Regions from separate parts of the Brevibacillus sp. B_LB10_24 genome, predicted to be linked through region 3. Evidence: riboswitches for the same ligand, from Rfam matches in the RefSeq annotation. Region 3 holds a riboswitch; each other region holds the start of a gene.
What was found. Region 3 has a riboswitch for cobalamin ahead of bluB (5,6-dimethylbenzimidazole synthase). Riboswitches for the same ligand answer to the same signal wherever they lie in the genome.
Positions count from the first base shown of each region.

Region 1: linked by a shared signal. The riboswitch ahead of nrdI (class Ib ribonucleoside-diphosphate reductase assembly flavoprotein NrdI) and the one ahead of bluB (5,6-dimethylbenzimidazole synthase) in region 3 are both predicted to bind cobalamin.
Region 2: linked by a shared signal. The riboswitch ahead of ACI7RC_RS18540 (energy-coupling factor ABC transporter permease) and the one ahead of bluB (5,6-dimethylbenzimidazole synthase) in region 3 are both predicted to bind cobalamin.

Region 1 covers NZ_JBJQOQ010000009.1:15,384-22,508, reverse strand. The annotation lists gene ACI7RC_RS10520 (aspartate aminotransferase family protein) at 1-379, shown strand, start outside; gene nhaC (Na+/H+ antiporter NhaC) at 429-1,871, shown strand; gene ACI7RC_RS10510 (hypothetical protein) at 1,950-2,195, opposite strand; cobalamin riboswitch at 2,287-2,484, shown strand; gene nrdI (class Ib ribonucleoside-diphosphate reductase assembly flavoprotein NrdI) at 2,645-3,004, shown strand; gene nrdE (class 1b ribonucleoside-diphosphate reductase subunit alpha) at 2,991-5,075, shown strand; gene nrdF (class 1b ribonucleoside-diphosphate reductase subunit beta) at 5,103-6,059, shown strand; gene ACI7RC_RS10490 (LysE family transporter) at 6,178-6,453, shown strand; gene ACI7RC_RS10485 (DinB family protein) at 6,534-6,992, shown strand.
Region 2 covers NZ_JBJQOQ010000022.1:34,188-41,312, reverse strand. The annotation lists gene ACI7RC_RS18555 (energy-coupling factor ABC transporter ATP-binding protein) at 1-275, opposite strand, end outside; gene cbiQ (cobalt ECF transporter T component CbiQ) at 280-1,074, opposite strand; gene ACI7RC_RS18545 (energy-coupling factor ABC transporter substrate-binding protein) at 1,058-1,369, opposite strand; gene ACI7RC_RS18540 (energy-coupling factor ABC transporter permease) at 1,373-2,125, opposite strand; cobalamin riboswitch at 2,276-2,478, opposite strand; gene pdxR (MocR-like pyridoxine biosynthesis transcription factor PdxR) at 2,557-4,041, opposite strand; gene ACI7RC_RS18530 (DMT family transporter) at 4,159-5,067, shown strand; gene ACI7RC_RS18525 (FmdB family zinc ribbon protein) at 5,064-5,339, opposite strand; partial or broken gene fmdA (formamidase) at 5,631-6,769, opposite strand; gene ACI7RC_RS18515 (hypothetical protein) at 7,078-7,125, opposite strand, start outside.
Region 3 covers NZ_JBJQOQ010000029.1:45,931-53,055, reverse strand. The annotation lists gene ACI7RC_RS21340 (isoaspartyl peptidase/L-asparaginase family protein) at 1-663, opposite strand, end outside; gene ACI7RC_RS21335 (NADPH-dependent FMN reductase) at 901-1,452, opposite strand; gene ACI7RC_RS21330 (NAD(P)-dependent oxidoreductase) at 1,490-2,131, opposite strand; gene ACI7RC_RS21325 (Rrf2 family transcriptional regulator) at 2,253-2,693, opposite strand; gene bluB (5,6-dimethylbenzimidazole synthase) at 2,762-3,430, opposite strand; cobalamin riboswitch at 3,501-3,676, opposite strand; gene ACI7RC_RS21315 (aspartate kinase) at 3,735-4,952, opposite strand; gene thpD (ectoine hydroxylase) at 5,038-5,928, opposite strand; gene ACI7RC_RS21305 (ectoine synthase) at 5,975-6,355, opposite strand; gene ectB (diaminobutyrate--2-oxoglutarate transaminase) at 6,361-7,125, opposite strand, start outside.

The DNA.
Region 1 (7,125 bases), on a different contig from region 3:
GCTGTCGATGGCGGCGATGCGCTCCACGCTGGAGAACGTGCTGACACAGGAGGCATTCGACCGGAACATCCCCCTGGCCGAACGGTTTGCCGCTGGGGTGGAAGAGGTCATTTCCGAAAAAGGGCTTCCCTGGATCGTCAAACGGCTGGGCTGCCGATCGGAGTACTGGTTCCGCAGCACGCCCCCGCGCAACGGCGGAGAGGCAGCCGCAGCGGTAGATTTCGAACTGGATCGTTACATGCACTTGTATGCGCTCAATCGCGGGATTTTAATGACGCCGTTTCACAACATGGCCCTCATCTCATCGCAAACCAAGGCGGAGGACGTCGATACGCACACGAAGGTCTTTCGCGAAAGCGTAGAATCGCTGCTCGATTAGTCACGCCAAGGAGAACTGCAAGCGATAACATTCGAAGGGGGTTGATGAGATGGAGGACATTGAACCCAGAAAAGTCCCGCCGGTATGGGTGGGGCTGATCCCGATCGCGTTTATGATCGTATCGCTGTTCGTCGGCATCTTCGTCCTGGAGCTGGACCCGCATATTCCGCTTTTGGCGAGTGCGATCGTCGCGACAATCGTGGGCTTGTGTCTGGGACACTCGTGGAAAGAGATTGAAAAAGGCATGCTGAAAACGATCACCCTGCCGCTGCAGGCGATTCTGATCCTGATGATCATCGGCGCCCTGATCGGCTCCTGGACCGCCGGAGGGATCGTGCCGACCATGATCTACTACGGTTTGGAGGTCTTATCTCCGACGTATTTCCTCGTCGCCGCCTGCGCCATCTGCATGCTGGTATCGGTGGCGTCGGGGAATGCCTGGACCTCGGCTGGAACCATCGGGATCGCGATTATGGGCATGGCCGAAGGATTGGGGATTCCGATCGCCCTGGCCGCCGGTGCCGTCGTGTCCGGCTGCTATTTCGGCGACAAGGTGTCTCCCCTGTCGGAAATGACGAACCTGGCTGCGGGCGTCACCGGGATCGACCTGTTTGAACATATCAAGCATCTGATGTTTACGACCGTTCCGGCGATTACCATCGCGCTGATCCTGTACACGATTATCGGATTTACGTTGGACCATGCAAGCGACAATGCCGAGCAAGTGATGATCCTGCAAGGGCAGCTGCGCGAACTTTTTGTCATCAGCCCGTGGATTTTGCTCGTTCCTCTGACGGTCATCGTCATGCTGGTGTTTAAAATGCCTGCGATTCCCGGCTTGGTGATCGGAACGGTACTCGGCACGATCTGTACTGCGGTCGTGCAGGGCGCTTCCCTGAAGGAGGCCTTAAATACCCTGTACTACGGACATACCGCTGAGACGGGAATTGAAATGATCGACAGCCTGTTAAACAACGGCGGCATTGAATCGATGTTTTGGACGATCGCCCTGATCATGATTGCCATGGCTTACGGAGGAATCCTGGAAACGACGCGAATCCTGGAATCCATCGTCAACGCCATCCTAAAGCGTGTCAGGTCGACCGGCAGCCTGATCGCCACGACCGTCGGGACGAGTGTCACGACCAATTTCCTCGCATGCGATGCCTACCTGGCGATCATTTTTCCCGCCCGCATGTACGCATCCGAATACAAAAAACGGGGACTGCAGCTGAAAAACCTCTCCCGAACGGTCGAAGACGGCGGCTCCGTCACCTCACCGCTGTTCCCCTGGAACACCTGCGGAGCATTCATGTTCGCCACCCTAGGAGTCCACGCTTTCACGTACGCGCCATTTGCCTTTTTCAGCATCCTCAGCCCCATCATCGCAATCATCTACGGCTTTCTCGGGATCAAAATCGCGTACGAACCGAAAGCAAACCCCGCCGACTCCGCCACAATCACCCCGGCGGTCCAGGTGGAATCTACGTAACAATATCTCAAGCGCCGCTTATCTCCCACATCTGCCAACGGGAGTAAGCGGCGTCTTTACGCATCTATAACACTAAGGCTACGAGACGGAAGAAAAAAATGGAGCGAGCGCAGGCCTTGGCACGCCTACCCAGTCGTAACGGAAAAAAGCGGCACACGCTTGTCGACCAAATCCTACGTTGAAATACCTACAGTCCTTTTTGGTCGACGTGCCGCTTTTTGTAGTGGAGACGGCCACCCCCAGCTTCCCCGCTGGCGTGCCGCGAACGAGCGAGCCCATTTTTTTCTTCCGGACCACAATGTTCACCAAAGCCAAAGAACGCATCATCTCTCTCCCAAAGTGCAATCCTCCCCTCCAAACAGCGTGCCAAGTATTGACACCCTCAACATCTTGTTGTAAGGTAAATAAAGTCATCTACATATTGATACGGACAGGTGTCTTGCCAACAATATTTGGCAGAGACTTAAAAAGGGAAGCACGGTGCGATTCCGGCGCGGTCCCGCCACTGTAATAGGGAAGTTCCGTTCCAAGGTGCCACTGATCGCCGCGATCGGGAAGGCGGACGGAGCGATGACCCTTGAGCCAGGAGACCTGCCTGTTCGTCTGCACTCTGGTACCTACGGGAGATAGGGAAGGGTTCGCGCAGCTGGCCTGCAAGCCGTAGGCCCGTGCATCCTGTGGATTTTTACGCGCATCCGACCTCCTGCTAGTCGTCGGATGCGCTTTGCTTTTTCTGCAACAAACAGCAGTACATAAGGGAAGGATTGAGGGACATGCTGGTCGCCTATGATTCGAAGACGGGAAACGTGCGAAGATTTGTAACCAAGGCAAATGTGCGAAGCGTGCAAATCGACGCCAAAATGACGCTGGAAGAGCCGTTCGTACTCATTACCTATACGACGGGATTTGGCCAGGTGCCGGAGACGGTAAAAGCTTTTTTGCAGCGAAATCACGCCATGCTGCGGGGAGTTTCGGCCAGCGGGAACCGCAACTGGGGCGGAAATTTTGCCAAGAGCGCGGATGCGATAGCCGATCAGTACAAGGTTCCGGTTATTTCCAAATTCGAACTGTCGGGGACCAGTCGCGATGTGGAGTATTTTGTGAAAGAGGTGGCAGGGATTGCGGCACATTGAACTGAACAACCAATTGATGCAGCGTGGCAGTGACGGATTTTTCCAATTGGACAAAGATCGGGAAGCGGTCGAAGTATTCATGGAGGAAGTCCGCGCGAACACGATGCAGTTTGACAGCGTCAAAGCGAGAATGGACTACATGATCGACCATCAGTACTACGAAAATGTATACGAGCGGTACACCCCGGAGCAGGTGGAAGAGATCTTCCGCACCGTTCACAGCTACGGGTTCCAGTTTTCCTCCTACATGGCGGCGTCGAAGTTTTACAAAGACTACGCGCTGAAGACAGATGACAAGTCGATGTACCTGGAACAGTACCCCGACCGGGTGGCGATCGTCGCTCTTTCGCTCGGAGAGGGAGATTTTGAGCGGGCCAAACGTCTGGCTCAAGCGATGATCGAACAGCGCCTCCAGCCGGCTACGCCAACGTTTCTCAACGCCGGGAAAAGCCGCCGGGGAGAGATGGTATCGTGCTTTCTGCTGGAGATGGACGATTCGCTCAACTCGATCAATTACATATTAGGCACCTGCATGCAGCTCTCCAAAATCGGCGGCGGCGTCGCCGTCAACCTCTCCAAACTGCGCGGCCGCGGCGAGCCGATCAAAGGGGTGGAAGGCGCGGCGAAGGGGATTATGCCGGTCCTCAAGCTGATGGAGGACGCGTTTTCCTACGCCGACCAGATGGGGCAGCGGAAGGGATCAGGGGCGGCCTATTACAACATCTTCGGTTGGGACGTCATCGAGTTTTTGGACAGCAAAAAAATCAACGCCGACGAAAAATCGCGGATCAAGACGCTGTCGATCGGCCTGATCGTGCCGGACAAGTTTTACCAGCTGGCGGCGCAGGACAAGCCGCTCACCGTGTTTGCGCCTTACTCTGTCTACCGGGAATACGGACAGCACCTGGACGACCTTGACCTCGACCAGATGTACGATGAACTGCTGGCCAACGAGCGGGTCAAGAAGAAAACCGTGATGAGCGCCCGCGAGATGCTGACCAAGATCGCGATGATCCAGCTGGAATCGGGCTACCCGTACATCATGAACAAGTCGAACGCCAACAAGGCACACGCCTTGAAAGAGATCGGGTCGATCAAGATGTCCAACCTCTGCACGGAAATCTTTCAACTGCAGGAGACCTCGACGATCAACGATTACGGACTGGAAGACATCATCCGCCGCGACATCAGCTGCAACCTGGCCTCGCTCAACATCGCCAATGTGATGGAGCAAAAGAAGCTGCGGGAGTCGGTGCACGAAGGCATCGAGGCATTGACGGCAGTGAGCGACACGACCCGGATCGAAAACGCGCCGGGGGTGCAAAAAGCCAATCGCGAGCTGCACTCCGTCGGACTTGGCGCGATGAATCTGAACGGCTACCTGGCGAAGCAGAAGATCGCCTACGAGAGCGAGGAAGCCAAAGATTTTGCCAGAACTTTTTTCATGATGATGAACTATTACTCACTGGAGAAAAGCATGGAGATCGCGCGGGACCGCGGCGTCACCTTTGCCGGTTTCGAACGTTCCGAATACGCCAAGGGGACCTATTTTGACAAGTACCTGGAGACGGATTACCACCCGCGGACGGAAAAGGTGAAACAGCTGTTTGCCGGCATCCAGATCCCTTCGACGGCAGACTGGGCCAGGCTCAAGGAGCTTGTACAACGCCACGGGCTGTACCATGCCTACCGGCTGGCAATCGCACCCACGCAGAGCATCTCCTACATCCAGAACGCGACTTCCAGCGTAATGCCGGTCGTCGAGCACATCGAAACCAGGACCTACGCCAACTCCACGACGTACTACCCGATGCCGTACTTGTCGCCGGACAATTACTTTTACTACAAGTCGGCCTACCTGCTCGACCAGTTCAAGGTGATCGACCTGATCGCGGAGATCCAGGAGCATGTCGACCAAGGCATCTCGACCGTCCTGCACATCAACAGCAGCGTGTCTACGAGAGAGCTGGCCCGGTACTACATATACGCGGCGAAGAAAGGCTTGAAGTCGCTTTATTACACGCGGACGAAGCATCTGACCGTAGAAGAGTGCATCAGCTGTGCGATTTAACGACCGAACAGGAGAGAGGACGACGAGATGAAAGCAGTCAATTGGAACAGGCCGGACGACGAATTTACCTTGACGTTTTGGAACCAGAACATCATGCAGTTCTGGACAGATGATGAAATCCCGCTGTCGGACGACAAAATGTCGTGGATCGAGTTGACGGAAGAGGAGCGGGAGACGTACAAAAAAGTGCTGGGCGGACTCACCCTGCTCGATACCGTCCAGGGCGGCGTCGGCATGCCGAAAATCCTTGAGCACGTCGACGGCCTTCAGCGCAAAGCGGTGCTGGGTTTTATGGGGATGATGGAACAGATCCACGCCAAGTCCTACAGCAGCATCTTTACGACCTTGGCGACGACGGAGGAGATCGACGGGATTTTCCGCTGGGTGGAAGAAAATCAGCGCCTGCAGACCAAAGCGGAGATCATCTCCGCCTACTACAACCAGATTCGGACGGCAAAAGACTTGTATCTGGCGATGTGCGCTTCCGTGTTTCTGGAGAGCTATCTGTTCTACAGCGGGTTTTTCTATCCCCTGTTTCTGGCAGGTCAGGGGAAAATGACCAGCAGCGGGGAAATCATCGACCTGATCCTGCGCGACGAGAGCATTCACGGCTTGTACGTAGGCGTACTCGCGCAAGAGGTGTTCCAACAACTCAGCGCCGGCGAGCAGGATGAAGCGCTCCGCGAAATTCACGAGCTTCTTCGGCGCCTGCATCAAAACGAAGAAGCGTATACGGACGAACTGTACACATCGGTCGGGCTGGCCGAAGAAGTAAAGGCGTACGTCCGCTACAACGCCAACAAAGCGATGATGAACCTCGGCCTCGACCCCGTGTTTCCCGAGGAAGAAGTAAACCCGATCGTCTTGAACGGCATCCGGACGCAGACCAAGCAGCACGACTTTTTTTCCAAGAAGGGAAATGGATACGTCCGCACCATCCATGTCGAACCGCTGCGCGACGAAGACTTCTCGTTTGACGTGTAGGATCGGACTGCAGCCCCGGTCGCGGCTCTTTACGCCACGACCGGATTTTTTTGTATCCCGATTCCCGCCGTTTCTGGTATAATGATTTGAAATTTTCAGATCGAAAGGAAACGGACGGATGCTGACGCTGGCCAATCCGCTGACGATGATGGCGTTTGTCGGCATTTTTGCCGGGCTGGGGATCGGCAGTTCGCCGGGGGACAGCTATGCTGCCGTTTCCCTGGTCACCGGGGTGTTTTTGGGTTCGGCCGCCTGGTGGATCGTACTCAGTGTTTCGGTCGGACTGCTGCGGTCTCGCCTGGAGGCATCATTTCTCAAGTGGATCAACCGCGTTTCCGGTTTGATCATCGCGGGCTTTGGGATCGCGGCGTTGATGGGACTGCACGCAAGCTGAGCAGACTTTTTCGCTGACAGGGATTGTCAGGGAAAGGCGTGTATCATACAGGTAGGTTATCACGAGAAGGAGGATGGAAGATGAGTCAGGCAGAACAGATGATGATCGAGTGGATGAGGCATCGAAGTGTACTGCAGGAAATACTGGGACTGGTCGGGGACGAACATCTTCATTTCAAACCGTGGGACGGAGCCATGCCGCTCGCCGAACTGACGCTGCACCTCGTCCAGTGGAACGAGGTATTCGTTAAGTTGGTAAAAACAGGGGACTCTACACCACCGGATCCGATCGAATTCAATACGATGGCGGACCTGCGCCAGATTGTAGCGGAACGGACAGAGCGGACAAAAGCGGCGTTTGTGTCGATAACCGATGCGGAACTTGAGTTGAAGCGGGTCTTTTCGTCGGGATTCGAGGGGACGGGGAAGATGTTCCTGACGATGATGTACGACCATGAGATCCACCACAAAGGCCAGTTGTTTGTTTACCTGCGCATGTGCGGAGTAAAGGAACTGCCCTTTTTCCGGGATTATCGGTGATTTACGTGTGGTTAGTTTAGCCATTGGGTATGTTTATAGTCCTATTTTCCATAAACAGGTATATATGGGCGCGATTTCAATTTCATTCAATAAAAAATTCACAGAATCTTGACACAAACCTAGGCAAAAACAT
Region 2 (7,125 bases), on a different contig from region 3:
TCCGGATCCTGAAAGACCAACCCTACTGCCTGCCGCAGCGCCAGAAGCGAACTGCGGTCATAACGCAGCGGCTCCCCCCTCCAGTTGATCTGGCCCTGGTTAGGGCGGAGGATACCGTTTGCGTGCAGAAAAAACGTCGATTTCCCGCTGCCGTTGTGACCCAACAGGGCACACTTGCGGCCAGCGGGAATCCGCATGGTCAATCCGGCGAGCGCCTGATGACTGGCACCCGGGTAGGTAAAATGTATATCATGAAATTCTATCAGCCAATCCAAGGCTTCACCTCCTCGTCAACCACTCCAAAGCGATCAGTGTGAGACATCCCAGAACCGCTTCGGACAGATATCGTTTTGATCGCACAAAACGGGCAGTCGATACCACCCGGATCTCGCCCGAAAACCCTCTGGCCGTCAAACCGACCAACAACTGCCGGTACCGCTGCCACGTCCGGCCAAACAGGGTAACTGCCAGTTTTGCCACATCTTTTAGCGTTTGGCGAAAGCCGCTGTGCCCTCCTCTTGCCTGCTGTGCCACCCAAAGCTGTCCAGCCACCTCCAGCAAGACAAAGACGAAGCGGTACATAATCGACAACAGCTCGACCAGGACCACGGGCATCCCTAGCCTTCTCAGCACCTGCAAGAGCTGCCCTAGCGGCACGGTAAAGAGGAGAAAATACAGACAGGCAACGGACGCAAGCGCCCGGGTCAGGACCGTAAACGCCCGCAGTAGGCCGCTCGGGCTCAGGTACACATAACTGCCTGCCACCGGTATGGCAGCCACGGCATTTGCCACTGCGCTGCCAGCACCTTCGCCGCTGGCAGCTTCCAGGCAAAGCGGCGGCAAGCTCATCAGCATGAAGGCGATTGGGAGCAGCAGCAGCCGCAAATAAGTTCGCCAGGGAATCCCCGCATACCTCACGATCCAGAGACTCGACCAGGCAAAAATAAGCAAATGCACCTGCCAGTGAGCGAACAGCGCGATCGCCAGCAGGGAGGCGGCGAACAGCAGCTTCTGATCTGGCGGAAGCTGCCGCAGCCGATTCGTATAGGCGTACGAATCAAACGGAATCTTCATGCGCCTGTCCTTTTTTTGCCGACCGGCCCCGGAAGAAACCGAAGGCGTAACCGACTACACCTGCGCCGATCGCCGCCTGCAGAGCGAACAACAAACTCTCCGTCTCCGAACCCGGCGGCTCAAAAATCGGCTCAAACCACGGCTCGTAATCGGGTGCAAGTTCCCCAACCGCCTCTTCAGCCGCATCGTCTGACCCGCCAAACTCCGACCCGTGAATAAATGCCAGCGGGAGGACTGCCAACAAGATCACCGCGACCAAAATCGCGATGGTAAGGTAGCGATTCGATTTGCCCATCCTTTACACACCTCGCTTTGCGGCCAGAAGTTGTTCCAACTCAGTCCGATTGTAGGTATGCAGCCAATTCCACACCAGGACGGTCAGCAGCCCTTCGCTAATGGCGAGCGGCACCTGTGTCAGGGCAAAAATCCCGGCAAACTTTACAAAGGAAGCGAGAATTCCACCTGATTCTGCGGGAAACGCCAGTGCAAGCTGCAGCGACGTGACCAGGTACGTCGACAAGTCAGCCAGTGCCGCTGCGGCAAAGACAGCCAGTTTTTGCCGCTTGCCGCCGCGTGACAGCAGCCGATACACGCCGTATGCGACAAATGGCCCTACGATCGCCATCGAAATGGCATTGGCCCCGAGCGTCGTCAATCCGCCGTGAGCAAGCAGCAGCGCCTGAAACAGCAGGACGAGGCTGCCCAATACCCCCATCGTCAGCGGGCCAAACAACACAGCCCCCAGGCCGGTTCCGGTCGGATGCGAGCTGCTCCCGGTCACAGATGGCAGCTTTAAGGCGGACAGCACGAATGCAAACGCCCCGACCAGTCCGAGCAGCAGCTTTGTTTCGGGATTCGCCTTCGTCGTACGCTGAATCTCCCGCAGGCCCAAGAGAAAAAACGGAATAAACAAGACCCACCAAAAGACAGCCCAGCCAACCGGCAAAAAACCCTCCATGATATGCATGGCATGTGCAGTCTGCGGCGTGTTAAATGACAAATACAGCACCAGCGCGACAATTCCCATTGGAACGAATAATTTCCGTTTCATGAATATACTCCCTCTTGAGACTCTGTTTTTCCCCAATCAAAAAAGCACCTTCAGAGAATACTCCGAAGATGCTCCATCACCTGACAAGTCGCCCGGCTAACCCTAGACGGCTGTTCAAACTATGTACACCTCCCTCATCCTCGTGAGTTTGACGATGTCGATTTCAAGGCAGGTCTCCTGACTCCAGTTCATCGCATAAACGCGCCCTTCCCATTCTTCAAGAACAGTGGGTTGTGTAAGCGTTATGCTCCCTGTTACAGTGGCGGGACCGTGCCGGACTTTCACCGGACTTCCCTATTAAGTTGCCGATTCAAGCAGAAGAATCGGTCAACACCTTGAACGTTCCATATGCATTTTTTCGATAGAAATTATATTCATGATAGTAATAGTTTCCACCTGTTGTCAATCTCTTTTTATTTGATGGCTGAGGGTCAGACGACTGGAGGTTTCTCCAATGGCGCCTCGATCGATTCCTGAAAGATCCTGCATAATCCGAGCATCCCCTGTCTCAGCTCATCCTCACTCATGCTGGAAAAACAGATTCTCAGATGGTGAAACTCCGGTTCACCCGGGTAACAGACCCACCCGGGGAGAAAGTTGATCTTTTCGCGAGACGCCGGAACGACCAGTTCTTCGGCACGCAGCCAGGGAGGAAGTGTGATCCAGATATTGCATCCACCTTGCGGCACGGTCCAGCGCACTCCTGCCGGAGCGTGCTGCTCTAAGACGGACAGGGCGAGATCTCTCCTGCCGAGCAGACGTTGCCGCAACTGCTTCACGTGTTTTTCCATAGAGAAAGACTGCATAAAGGAGAGGATCGCCCGCTGTGTCAGAAGCGGACTCCCCCAGTCTGCCGCTGCCTTCGCAACCATCAAACGGTTGAGGAATCTGCCGTTGGCGGCAAGAACAGCCACTCGGCATCCAGGGGCCAGTATTTTGCTAAAGCTTTTCAAATAGATGACATGCCCGTGCTCATCCATGCTTTTTATCGGCGGTGGCGGGGCTTTGCCAAAGTAGATTTCACTCCAGAGATCGTCCTCCAAAATGATGCTGCGATAGCTCTGCGCAAGATCGAGCAGCTGGGTACGCCGACGCTGGCTCATGAGGGCTCCGGTCGGATTCTGGTACGTGGGCATCGTGTAGATCAATTTTGGCGGATACTGGTCGCAAAGGGAAGCCAACAGGTCGACCCGCATCCCCTCCTCATCGACCGGAACAGACAGAACGGTCGCTCCTCTCGCTCGAAACACGTCGATGGCAGCGCTATAGGTAGGCACTTCTGTCACAACGACGTCACCAGGCCCGATAAAGCTGCGGGCCACCTGGTCAATCCCCTGCTGGGCCCCGTTGGTGACGATCAGTTCTTCCGGGTGTAAGTTGAGGCGGAAGTTCTTGGCGTATTCGGCATATGCCTTGCGAAACAAACCATCCCCCTGCACTGGTCCGTACTTGAACAAGACTGTTGGATCATCACGGAGCGCATTCTGGACGGCTGATGTCAACTCTGCCAGCGGAACCAGTTCGGGATGAAGCGAGGTAATCGAAAAAGAAAAACCGTTTTCAGGCTCTGCCTGCATACTCTGCCAAACCTGAGCCCGCGGCAGGTAATCCGCAACAGCATGCTGCCACTCATAACAGGAAACCTTATTGGGTTGCCCAGTGTCCCCAACCTCGTTCTTCGCCTTTCCAACAAATGTACCTCTGCCTTGGATCCGTTCGATCAGCCCTGCTTCTTCCAGCAGCCGATACGCCTCAACGACAGTCATAAAGCTGACATCACACTGTCTGGACAAGCTGCGAATGGAGGGCAAAGGAGTCCCTTCCTCTAACGATCCGAAACGAATGCGCTCGGAGATTTCCTGATAGATTTGCCTGACCAGGGGGACTCCGGACTGGCGCGTAAGGTTGATCTGCATGCGTTCTCCCCTCTTCCGGAAGTGTTATGTATCACTGTTGACTGTTATGTATATCACTGCTGTATGTTTTTTCTAAAGATTATAACACTCCGGGTTGGAAAAGGGGATATGGATAAAATGATTTATAGCTATCTGCTTATGTGTTTGATTTACGGAACAACCTTTTATGCCATCAAAGCAGGCATTGATGCCGGATTTTCTCCCTTTCTGTTTGCTGCCATCCGTTTCGGTACAGCAGGAGTCCTGATCATCGCGTTCCTGTACCTGAAGAAATCATCTCTCCGGTTTACCCGCAGGAACATGTTGGATCTGATCTACCTGGGCGTATGCATGACCCTGATTCCCTTTGCCGCACTCTACTGGGCCGAACAGTACATCTCCTCGGGACTTGCCGCCTTGCTGTCTGCTTCCGGACCGATCATCGTCAGTGTGCTCAGCCTGTGCTTCGACCGTAAAAAGATGCCTTTGTGGCAGTGGATGGGGCTCTTGATCGGATTTGCAGGGATCGGGCTCGTTGTCTTTCCCCACTTGGAAATAGGCGTCTCAACCCTTTGGCTGCTGGGTTCGGCGGGAATCCTCCTTTCCGAAGCCGTTTTTGCCTGGGGCGCGATTTTTTCCAAACGGCTGCTGTCGGGCGGTCTGACTCCGCTGGCGGTCAACGGGTTTCAGATGTTCTTTGGGAGCATCGGACTGCTGGTGCTCTCCCTGATGTTTGAACCGATTCACTTCACATTTTCCCAGCCTTATACAGCCGTGGGAGCACTGTTTTACCTGATCGTATTTGGGTCGATCATCGCTTCTGGCATTTACTACTGGCTCGTCAAACGGACGAATCCCTTGTTTCCCTCGACGTGGCTGTACGTTTCTCCGGTGATCGCTTTAGCGGTAGGGGCTGTTTTCCTCGATGAACCGATTTACCCGCTCGGCATAGCTGGAACGGTGTTGGTCATTGGCGGAGTCATTTTGACCAGCTTCAGGGACTGGCAGAAAATGTGGAAATCGGCCCACCATGCCGCAAAGAGCTAATGGCCGGCCTGCCAGGGTCTGCTTGGCGCGTGCTGATGGTGATGTCCGTGATGGTGCTGTTCCCGCTTTACTACCTTGGGCTCGGCGCTCCCCTCAATCCGGCGGCGAAGCGAGTAGGGCGTCATCATCAGGCCAGGTGGGGTGTATACCCTCGCAGCTTCCCCGTCACAAACCGGACAAATGGTTGTCGCCGCAGCCTCGGCCATGCCCAGCCATAGGTCAAAATCGCCGCACTTCGCACAACAAAACTGGTACTTTGGCATCGTCAACATTCCTTTCCTCTGATCAAAACCAGGTTGAGACTACAGAAGCCGCAGCTGAAACAGAAAAAATGGGCTCACTCCGTTCATGGCACGCCAACAGGGAAGCTGTACTGGCCGTCGACATTCCAAAAAACGACACGTCGACCAAAAATAACTGAAAGTATTTCAACGTAGAATTTGGTCGACAAGCGTGTGCCGTTTTTTTCCGTTCGGACTGGGGTGGCTTCCCAAGGCCTGCGTTCGCTCCATTTTTTCCGTTTCCCCCTTCTGCAGTCCCATCTCTAATGACGAAGTCGTCTGTTACCTCGGCAAAATATCCTGCTCAAAAATCGCCGTCGGGATCGAAATGGTGCAGCAGGCGTTCGGGATGTCGACGATGCCGCCGATTCTCCCCTCTACCGGTGCGGTACCGAGCAGCATATACGCCTGTTCACCGGTAAAGCCTTTTGTCTTCAAATACTCGATGGCGTTCAGACAAGCCCGCCGGTAGGCGATATGGGCGTCGAGGTAGTGCTGGCTTCCGGAATGCTCATCGACGGAGATTCCCTCGAAGACGAGGAACTCGGAGTAATGCGGGTCGACCGGTCCCGGTTTGAAAATCGGATTGTGGATGATGTTGTACTTGGCCATTCCGCCTTTGATGATATCGACGTGCAGATCTACCCAACCCGCCATCTCGATGCCGCCGCAGAACGTAATCTCGCCGTCACCCTGTGAGAAGTGCAGATCGCCCAGCGACAGCTTCGCCCCCTCCACGAAGACCGGGAAGTAAATCCTCGTTCCTTTGGACAGGTTCTTGATGTCGCAATTCCCGCCGTTTTCGCGGGGAGGAACCGTCCTGGCCCCTTCCCTCGCCACGCGCTCAAACTCGGCCCCTTTAAGCGAGCCCAATACGGCGCTGTGCGGATTAGGCAGGTTGGCGAGCGGGGGAACGCGGTTCGGGTTTTGGGCGACGAGCGCTTTTTCCCTGCTGTTCCACCTGTCCAGCAGCTCGTGGGACGGAGCCACCCCGATCAAGCCGGGTGAAGAATGCCGGCGAATTTTACCCCGGGAACATGGCGGGAGGTAGTGTAGATCCCGTGAAAATCCCAGATCGACTTGGCCGCCTCCGGAAAGTGTTCCGTCAAAAACCCGCCGCCGTTATTCCGGTCAAAAATGCCGTTAAAGCCCCACTCCGCCCCCTGAATCGCACCGATATCCAATATATCGACGACGAGCACGTCCCCCGGCTGGGCGCCGTTCACCCAAACCGGTCCGCTCAGCACGTGGACGCGATTGAGATTCACGTCGCGCACATCCGAGGGATCGTCGTTATTTTGGATTTGGCCATCCGTCCAGTCTTTGCATTCGATCCGAAACACCGCACCGGGATTGACAGAGACCGTGGCGGGAATATCCGGATGCCACCGATTGTGCCCGGGAGCATCCTGCTCCTCCATTGGCTTGTTCAAATCCACGCGAAACAGCACTTCCGGCATAAGCGTTCCCCCTCTACATGGTTGGTTGAGTGCACTCACCACCATGTCTATTCCCGGGGCGACGCCGTTAGGACAAATGGAATTCGACGGTCCTACTGTTTCCTACCGCTTTGCAGAAGTATTTGCAGATCGATCGGGACCTCCTCATTGAGTTTGAGGACTTGAAGTGCTTGTTTTAGGAAGGAAGGGACTGCCTTACGTGATCGTGGTACAATTTGCTAAATAAATGAGCCGAGGACATTGATATTCTGTCCTCGGCTTTCTGCTCATTAATCAAGTCCTGATGCCAGCAGCCACTTACCATTTACATTTTCAAT
Region 3 (7,125 bases):
TTCACCTCGTCCGGTGCAGACAATGGCACAGTGTTCGGAAGCGAAAATGCCTCCGCCGATGAACGGCGTGTCTCCTACGCGACCGGGCAATTTCAGGAAGGATCCCCCGGTGGAGGAACCGGCAGCCAGCTTGCCGTGATTGTCCAGAATTACGCAGCCAACGGTATCCGTCTCCTTTTTCAAGCCGGTGTATGGGCTGAAGTCAAGCTCTTGTCCCTCCTTCAGCAGGCGCATCGCCAATTGCCATGATTTCAGCTGATCCTCCGTTATGCAGTTATCTGCCGGAAAGCCCTTCTCTCTGGCGAATTGCGTTGCGCCCTCGCCGGCCAAGACGACGTGTTTGGTCTCCTCCATGACCCGCCTGGCTACGGAGATGGCATGCCTTACATCGCGCATAGCGGCTACAGCGGCAAAACGGCCGCTCTGTCCGTCCATGATCGCTCCGTCCATTTCCGCGATCCCGTCGCGATTGAGCACCGATCCCAGCCCGGCATTGTACAGCGGATTGTCCTCCAATTCATTTACCACTGCTTCGACAGCATCCAACACGTGCTGCTTGTTTTGCAAAATTTGCGAGCCCTTCTGCACTGCTTCCAGCAAACCGTTGATATACTCCGGCGCCGTGCTGGTTTCTACGCTCCCATGTGCCAAAATAACACTCATCTTCGACTGTTCCTCTCCGCCTTCTGCTCTGTTAAAAAAATTTCTTGCATATACTAGCGATATATCGCTGGAATATTTGTCTAATAAATTACCACATATTTCTACAATGTTCAACTCATTATTACAAAGATTTTCATTTTTTATGATAACGGACACTTCCCTCAATTGCGAAAAGTCAATTCAAAAAGAAAAACATCCCCAGCCTTATGGAAGACGGAGGATGTGGACTGAATCCTGTCATTTTTGTAGTTGAGCCTGCTTGCACCACGATACAAAACTCTCAACGACCTGATCTAAAAAAGCAACTGTCGGCTCGTGGGTCAAAACGCCATTTTCATCAATTTTTTCGTGAACCGCTCCGATATAGACTTCGTTCCCCAGCATGATCGGAGAAGATACACCGATCGAATACAGGATATCGCGCAAATGCTGCTGGGCACGCACCGTTCCCAGAGCCCCCATGGAAGCTCCAATGATCAGCGACGGTTTGCCGATCATTACTTTGTCCACGCGGGACAGCCAATCGATGGCGTTTTTCAGTACGCCTGGAATCGAGTAATTGTATTCGGGCGTTGCCCATAATACGGCATCGGCAGCAGCCACCTTGCTTTTGAATTCCTTCACCACGGCAGACGGTTCATTTTCAATATCCTGGTCGTAGTGCGGGAGGTCGCGGATGTTTACAATTTCGATATCCAACTGTCCCTGATACCGCTTCTGCATGAATTTGACGAGCTTCAGATTATAAGACTCCTTGCGAATGCTTCCTACTATGGCTGCCACTTTCATTTTTATTCCCTCCACGTGAATAAATGATTTGAGCGAATTACTCTGATTCAGATGAAACCGTAAATCGTTCGTTGATATGCTGCGGATTCTCGATTTCATCTAATACAGCAATGGCAAAGTCTGCGTAGCTGACATAGCTTTGCCCTTTCGAATTTACCAGCAGCAGATCTTTCCCTGTCCGGTATGATCCGGTTCTCTTCCCTTGCGGATCAAAAAATGCCGAAGGGCTGATGAACGTCCAGCGGATGCCTGTAGATTGCTGCAGGTCCTCCAGGTTTTTGCCCTGGTTTTGCGCTGTCGCGAGATACTCTTTGGGGAAATCGGGCGCATCCATCACACGCAGTGTTTTTGCTTCGTCAACGAACAGGCTTCCCGCCCCGCCGACGACGATCAGCCTCGTATCCGGCGCGCCTTTCAGCGCTTCAATCAACACTCTTCCCGCTTCGACATGAAGATGCTCACTGCCGGGAGCGGCACCAAACGCGTTGACCACGACGTCAAACGCTTTAAGGTCGTCTGCCGTCAAGTCAAAAACATCCTTCTCCAACACTGCAGCATGTTGTTCGGTCAGTTTGGAAGCATTCCTGACGATCGCAGTGACTTCGTGACCTCTTTCCACTGCTTCCTTCGTTATCAGGCTTCCCGCTTTGCCGGTTGCGCCAATGACTGCAACTTTCATCATTTCCCCTCCTGTTGTTGATTATTAGCATAACCATCACGCATTGTTTTTTGCACGAATGGGGCTTCCACCATTCGTTGTAACGTTGTAACGAACAACATTACAACGTGTTGAAAAAAATCTAATCAGCAGTCGCTTGTATTTTTTGAGAGAGCACGTTTACCAATTCCTCGATTGTGATATCCGCCAAGATCTGCTCCATCGCCTGTTGGGCCCGTTTCAGGATCAGCTCCAGGACTGCCTGGATGTTGGCTCCCACCGGACACTCCGGATTCGGTTCGGCATGGATGTGAAAAAGTTGATCTTCTTCCACGACGTCAACCGCCCGGTACACGTCCAACAGGGAGATCTCGTCCAGATCCTTCAACAAGAACGCTCCGCCCGTTCCGGCACGCACATTTGCCAAGCCTGCTTTTTTTAACTGCCCCAATATCCGGCGAATGGTCACTGGATTCGTATTTACGCTCCCCGCAATCCATTCTGACGTCCCATGTGCATCCTTGGCAATCGCCAACAACGACAAAATATGGACGGCGATGCTAAATCGACTGCTGATTTTCATTTTCTTCCACCCTCTCGTTGTAACGATTATAGCTACAACAAAAATGGAAAGTCAACCTCTCAACTCTTTCAGTCTTCAAACTGCCAACGACAAACCTCATTCCAATTGTCATGGCGGATCAGGTCGCGAACCTGCAGCCGCTTTTCCCATTTTGCCTGTTCCAGCAGGGGGGCATCCGGATAGTGATCGGTATACCCGAGCGACAGCAGGGCAACCGGTTCGATATGCGGCGGAATGCCCAGGATCTCACGCACGTCATGCTTCTTGTAAAAACTGACCCAGCCCATGGCGATCCCTTCGGCATAAGCAGCCAGCCACATATTTTGGATGCAGCAAGCCACGGACAGAATATCTGTCTCCGGGATGGAATTGCGCCCGAGTACATGCCCGCCGCCCCTGGTTGGGTCGCATGTCACGCAGATGGTAACTGGCGCCTCCCTGATTCCTTCTACCTTTAAAGACAAGAATTTGGTTTTTCGCTCATCCTCATAGTGAATCGCGAGTGCTTTCACTTCCTTTTGACAGATTGTCGCCAACCTCTCTTTTCGTTCCTGTGATTGGACGACGATAAAATTCCACGGCTGCATGAATCCGACGGAAGGAGCGTGATGGCCAGCAAGGATAATCTTCTGCAGCTTCTCCTCCGGAAGCGGATCAGCACGAAATTCCCGTATGTCTCTCCTTTCAAATATCGCCTTATAAACGCCTTCCTTTTGCCATTCGTTGAACAAGTGCATCTCTTCCTCCCCCTGTAAAAAAACAACACATTCCCAGCCCGAAAAAGACTGAGAATGTGTCGTTTCTCAAATAAGCGATCCAGATTTGGCAGGTCTTCTGACTCAAGCTCATCGTGAATATACGCCTTCCCAGTCATCCCAGTGGCATTGTTGTACATTCACTCGCTTCATACAGCGATGGACACATCGTGTGGGTTCCTTCCCTATTCTCCATGTTTTCATGGCACCAAATCGGTTTATTTCCTTTTTATGTTATCGTACCGGCAGCGCGTAAGGAAATCAAGAGCAAGCGGCAAGCAGCCGCCTACTTCACTGCCAACTTTTCACCTGCATCCAAGCCCAGCTCCCGGTGCAGTGCCCTTACGGCTGTTTTTACCTGTTCGGCCGGCAGCGCGATGGAGACTTTCCGCTCACTCTGATGGAACCAGCGAATCGGAACTTGCAGCGCCTTCATTTTTCGCTTGATTGTCTTTGGCACCTTTGAGGACGCATGCCGCGATACCCCTACAAGTGAGACCATCGCAAAGCCGTGCTCCGCTTCCATCTCATCAAAGCCCAGACTCTCCTGCTGCTCCTGCAAAAAAGCGGCTGCCTTTTTGTGCTGTTCTGTCGCAACCGGAAACGACAAAAGGTCCGTTCCGTGGAGAACAGCATTTGCCATAACGCCCGCTTCCCGCAGATTGCCGGTCAACATCGGCGTCCGGCGGTGAATCTCCCGCCCTTTTACCCACAAAATGGAAATCTGCTCCTGATGGGCTATGCCCCTGGCGACCGATTCCGCCTGAGCCGGCACATCCGCTCCCACATAAGTCCCCTCTTCATCCGAAAAGCTGGAGCGGACAACCAGGCGGACGTGGCGTTTCCGTGCGGTTTCGACGGATCGCGGATGCAAGACGCCCGCTCCCAGTTGCGCAAGATCCAGCATATCCTGATAGGATATGGCGGACAGCTTTTGTGCAGTTGGCACCAGGCGCGGGTCAGCCGTAAACACACCCGTCACATCCGTATAAATTTCGCAGCGCTCCGCACCCAGACTGGCGGCCAGCGCAACAGCGCTCGTATCGGATCCGCCCCGGCCCAGCGTGGTGATTTCACCGTGTTCATCCACGCCCTGAAAGCCGGCGACGATCACTACCTTGCCCTCCTGCAGGTGCCCGCAAATCCGGTTGTTCTCGAAGTGCCGGATGCGAGCATCGCCGTGACAGCAATCTGTCAAAATCCCTGCCTGCCAGCCCGTCAGCGCAACAGCTCTGCACCCTTCCCGCTGCAGCGCCATGGATAGAAGGGCAATCGAGACCTGCTCCCCTGTACTGACCAGCATGTCCAGATCCCGCTCGTCAGGGTGGGGAGAAATTTCTTTTGCCAGCTTCACCAGTTCATCTGTCGTTTTGCCCATGGCCGAGAGGACGACCACGAGCTGGTGGCCGGCATTCCTTTTGTCCATCACACGTTTTGCTACCTTGCGAATCCGGTCAATAGAACCTACGGAAGTGCCGCCGTATTTTTGGACAATGAGAGCCATCCTGTTCCTCCCTGTATGCGTAAGTCCGGTAGACAGGCAGCCGCCTGCGTTCACACTCGAAGCAAGCGGCCCTGTAGTAAAAACGTCAATCGCGGGTCGCGATGTAATCCGGCCTCGGCTTCTGGCCCGAGAAGGGGCTGACCAGTTTGTTCTCAACGCTGTTGTAGACATAAAACACATTGGACCGCGGGTAGGGCGTGATGTTGCCATTGGAGCCATGCATGACGTTGCAGTCAAAAAGCGTGACCGTTCCCGCCGGTCCGACGGCTGTATCGATACCGTGATGCTCGACCAGCTCTTGCAAGCTCGCCTGATCGGGCACACCGTATTCCTGCTTGCGCAGCGACTGTTCGTAATGCGCATCCGGCGTTCTGCCCACACACGTGATGAATTTCTTGTGGGAGCCGGGGATGAGCAGCAGCGGGCCGTTAAAATGGTGATTCTCCTCCAGCGCGATGGAGCAGCTTAACGCCCGCATTCGCGGCATGCCATCCTCTACGTGCCAGGTCTCAAAATCGGAGTGCCAATAAAACTCCTTGCCCGTAAATCCTTTTTTGTAATTGATCCGGGACTGGTGCACGTACACGTCGCTGCCCAAGATCTGCCTGATGATGGCGAGCAGCCGCGGATGCTGCGACAGCCGACGAAAGACCTCGCTGTCTCGATGTACGGCGAAAATCGAGCGAATCTCGCGGCTCTGCGGCTCGCGGATCACTTCCTTCCGCTCCGTTTCCCTGTTTTCCTGCCACAGCCTCTGCAGCTCATTCCGAAACGTCTTGACCTCCTCAGCCGAAAAGAAGCCTTTCAGGTTGAGGTATCCGTTTTGTTCATAGGACGCAAGCATGTCTGCATCCAGCTCGGACGTGCCGGAGCCTGCGTCCGAATAGACGACAGGGTCCTTTCGCTCGATGATGCCTGGTGTATCCTCGATGCGGGATGGATAGCAATCCTCCATGACGACGTAGCGTTGGTTCATACTTTCCTCTCCTTCCAGGTTTTTCGCCAAATCTCATCCTGCCGATTTACTCAACCAAGGGGTATACTCCGTTCTCATCGTGTACTTCGCGCCCGGTCAGCGGCGGATTGAACACACACACCATTCGCATCGTGCTCTTCGCCCGCAGGTAATGCTTCTCATGACCGCTTAAGGCGTACATCATGCCCGGCTGGATCGGGTAGGTTTCACCGCCGACCACCTCGATCTCTCCTTCCCCCTCGATGCAGTACACGGCCTCCAGATGGTTCGCGTACCAGATGAACGTTTCTGTACCGGCCTTGATCAGCGTATCGTTCAGGGCAAAGCCCATGTTGTCTTTTTTCAGAAGCAGTCTTCTGCTGTTCCACGTAGGAGTGTCAACGTCGTCCTTTGTGCCGATAATATCCTGTAAATGCTTTACGATCATGGTACCTACCTTCCTTTCTCCTGGCTTTCTTTGATCGCGTCCTCTAATATAGACAGGCCTTTTTTCAGGTCCAGCTCATCGATCGTCAATGGCGGCATGATCTTGACAACCTCGCTTTTTGGTCCCGATGTCTCCATGATCAGCCCGCGGCGGAAGGCAAGCGAGCAGATCCGGTCAGCCAAATCATCGACCCCGATGGCAATTCCTTGCATCAGTCCTCTTCCCCGCACCTCTCCTTTGATCAACGGATAGGTTTGGACCAGATGCTCCAGGTGCTGGCGAACAAGGTCGCCTTTCATTCGGACGTCCCTGCTTAAATCGTCGTTTTCCCAATAGGTTAATGCCTCAGCAGCCGCGATAAAGCCGAGGTTGTTCCCGCGGAAGGTGCCGTTGTGCTCGCCCGGTTTCCATATATCCAGCTCCGGGCGAAACAGTGTCAAGGCCATGGGCAAACCGTAACCTCCGATCGATTTGGAGAGGCAGACAATGTCAGGCTTGATCCCGGCTTCCTCAAAGCTGAAAAAAGGTCCTGTTCGTCCGCAGCCCGCCTGCACGTCGTCGACGATCAACAGAATGCCGTGCTTGCGGCAGAGCTGCTCGATTTTGACCAGCCAGGGGATACTGGCCGCATTGATCCCGCCTTCTCCCTGAACGGTTTCGAGGATCATAGCCGCAGGGAGAGATACGCCGCTGCTATCGTCTTCGAGCAGACGTTCAATGTACTCGGTGGTATCCCAATCCTTCCCCAGGTAATTCTCATACGGCATCAC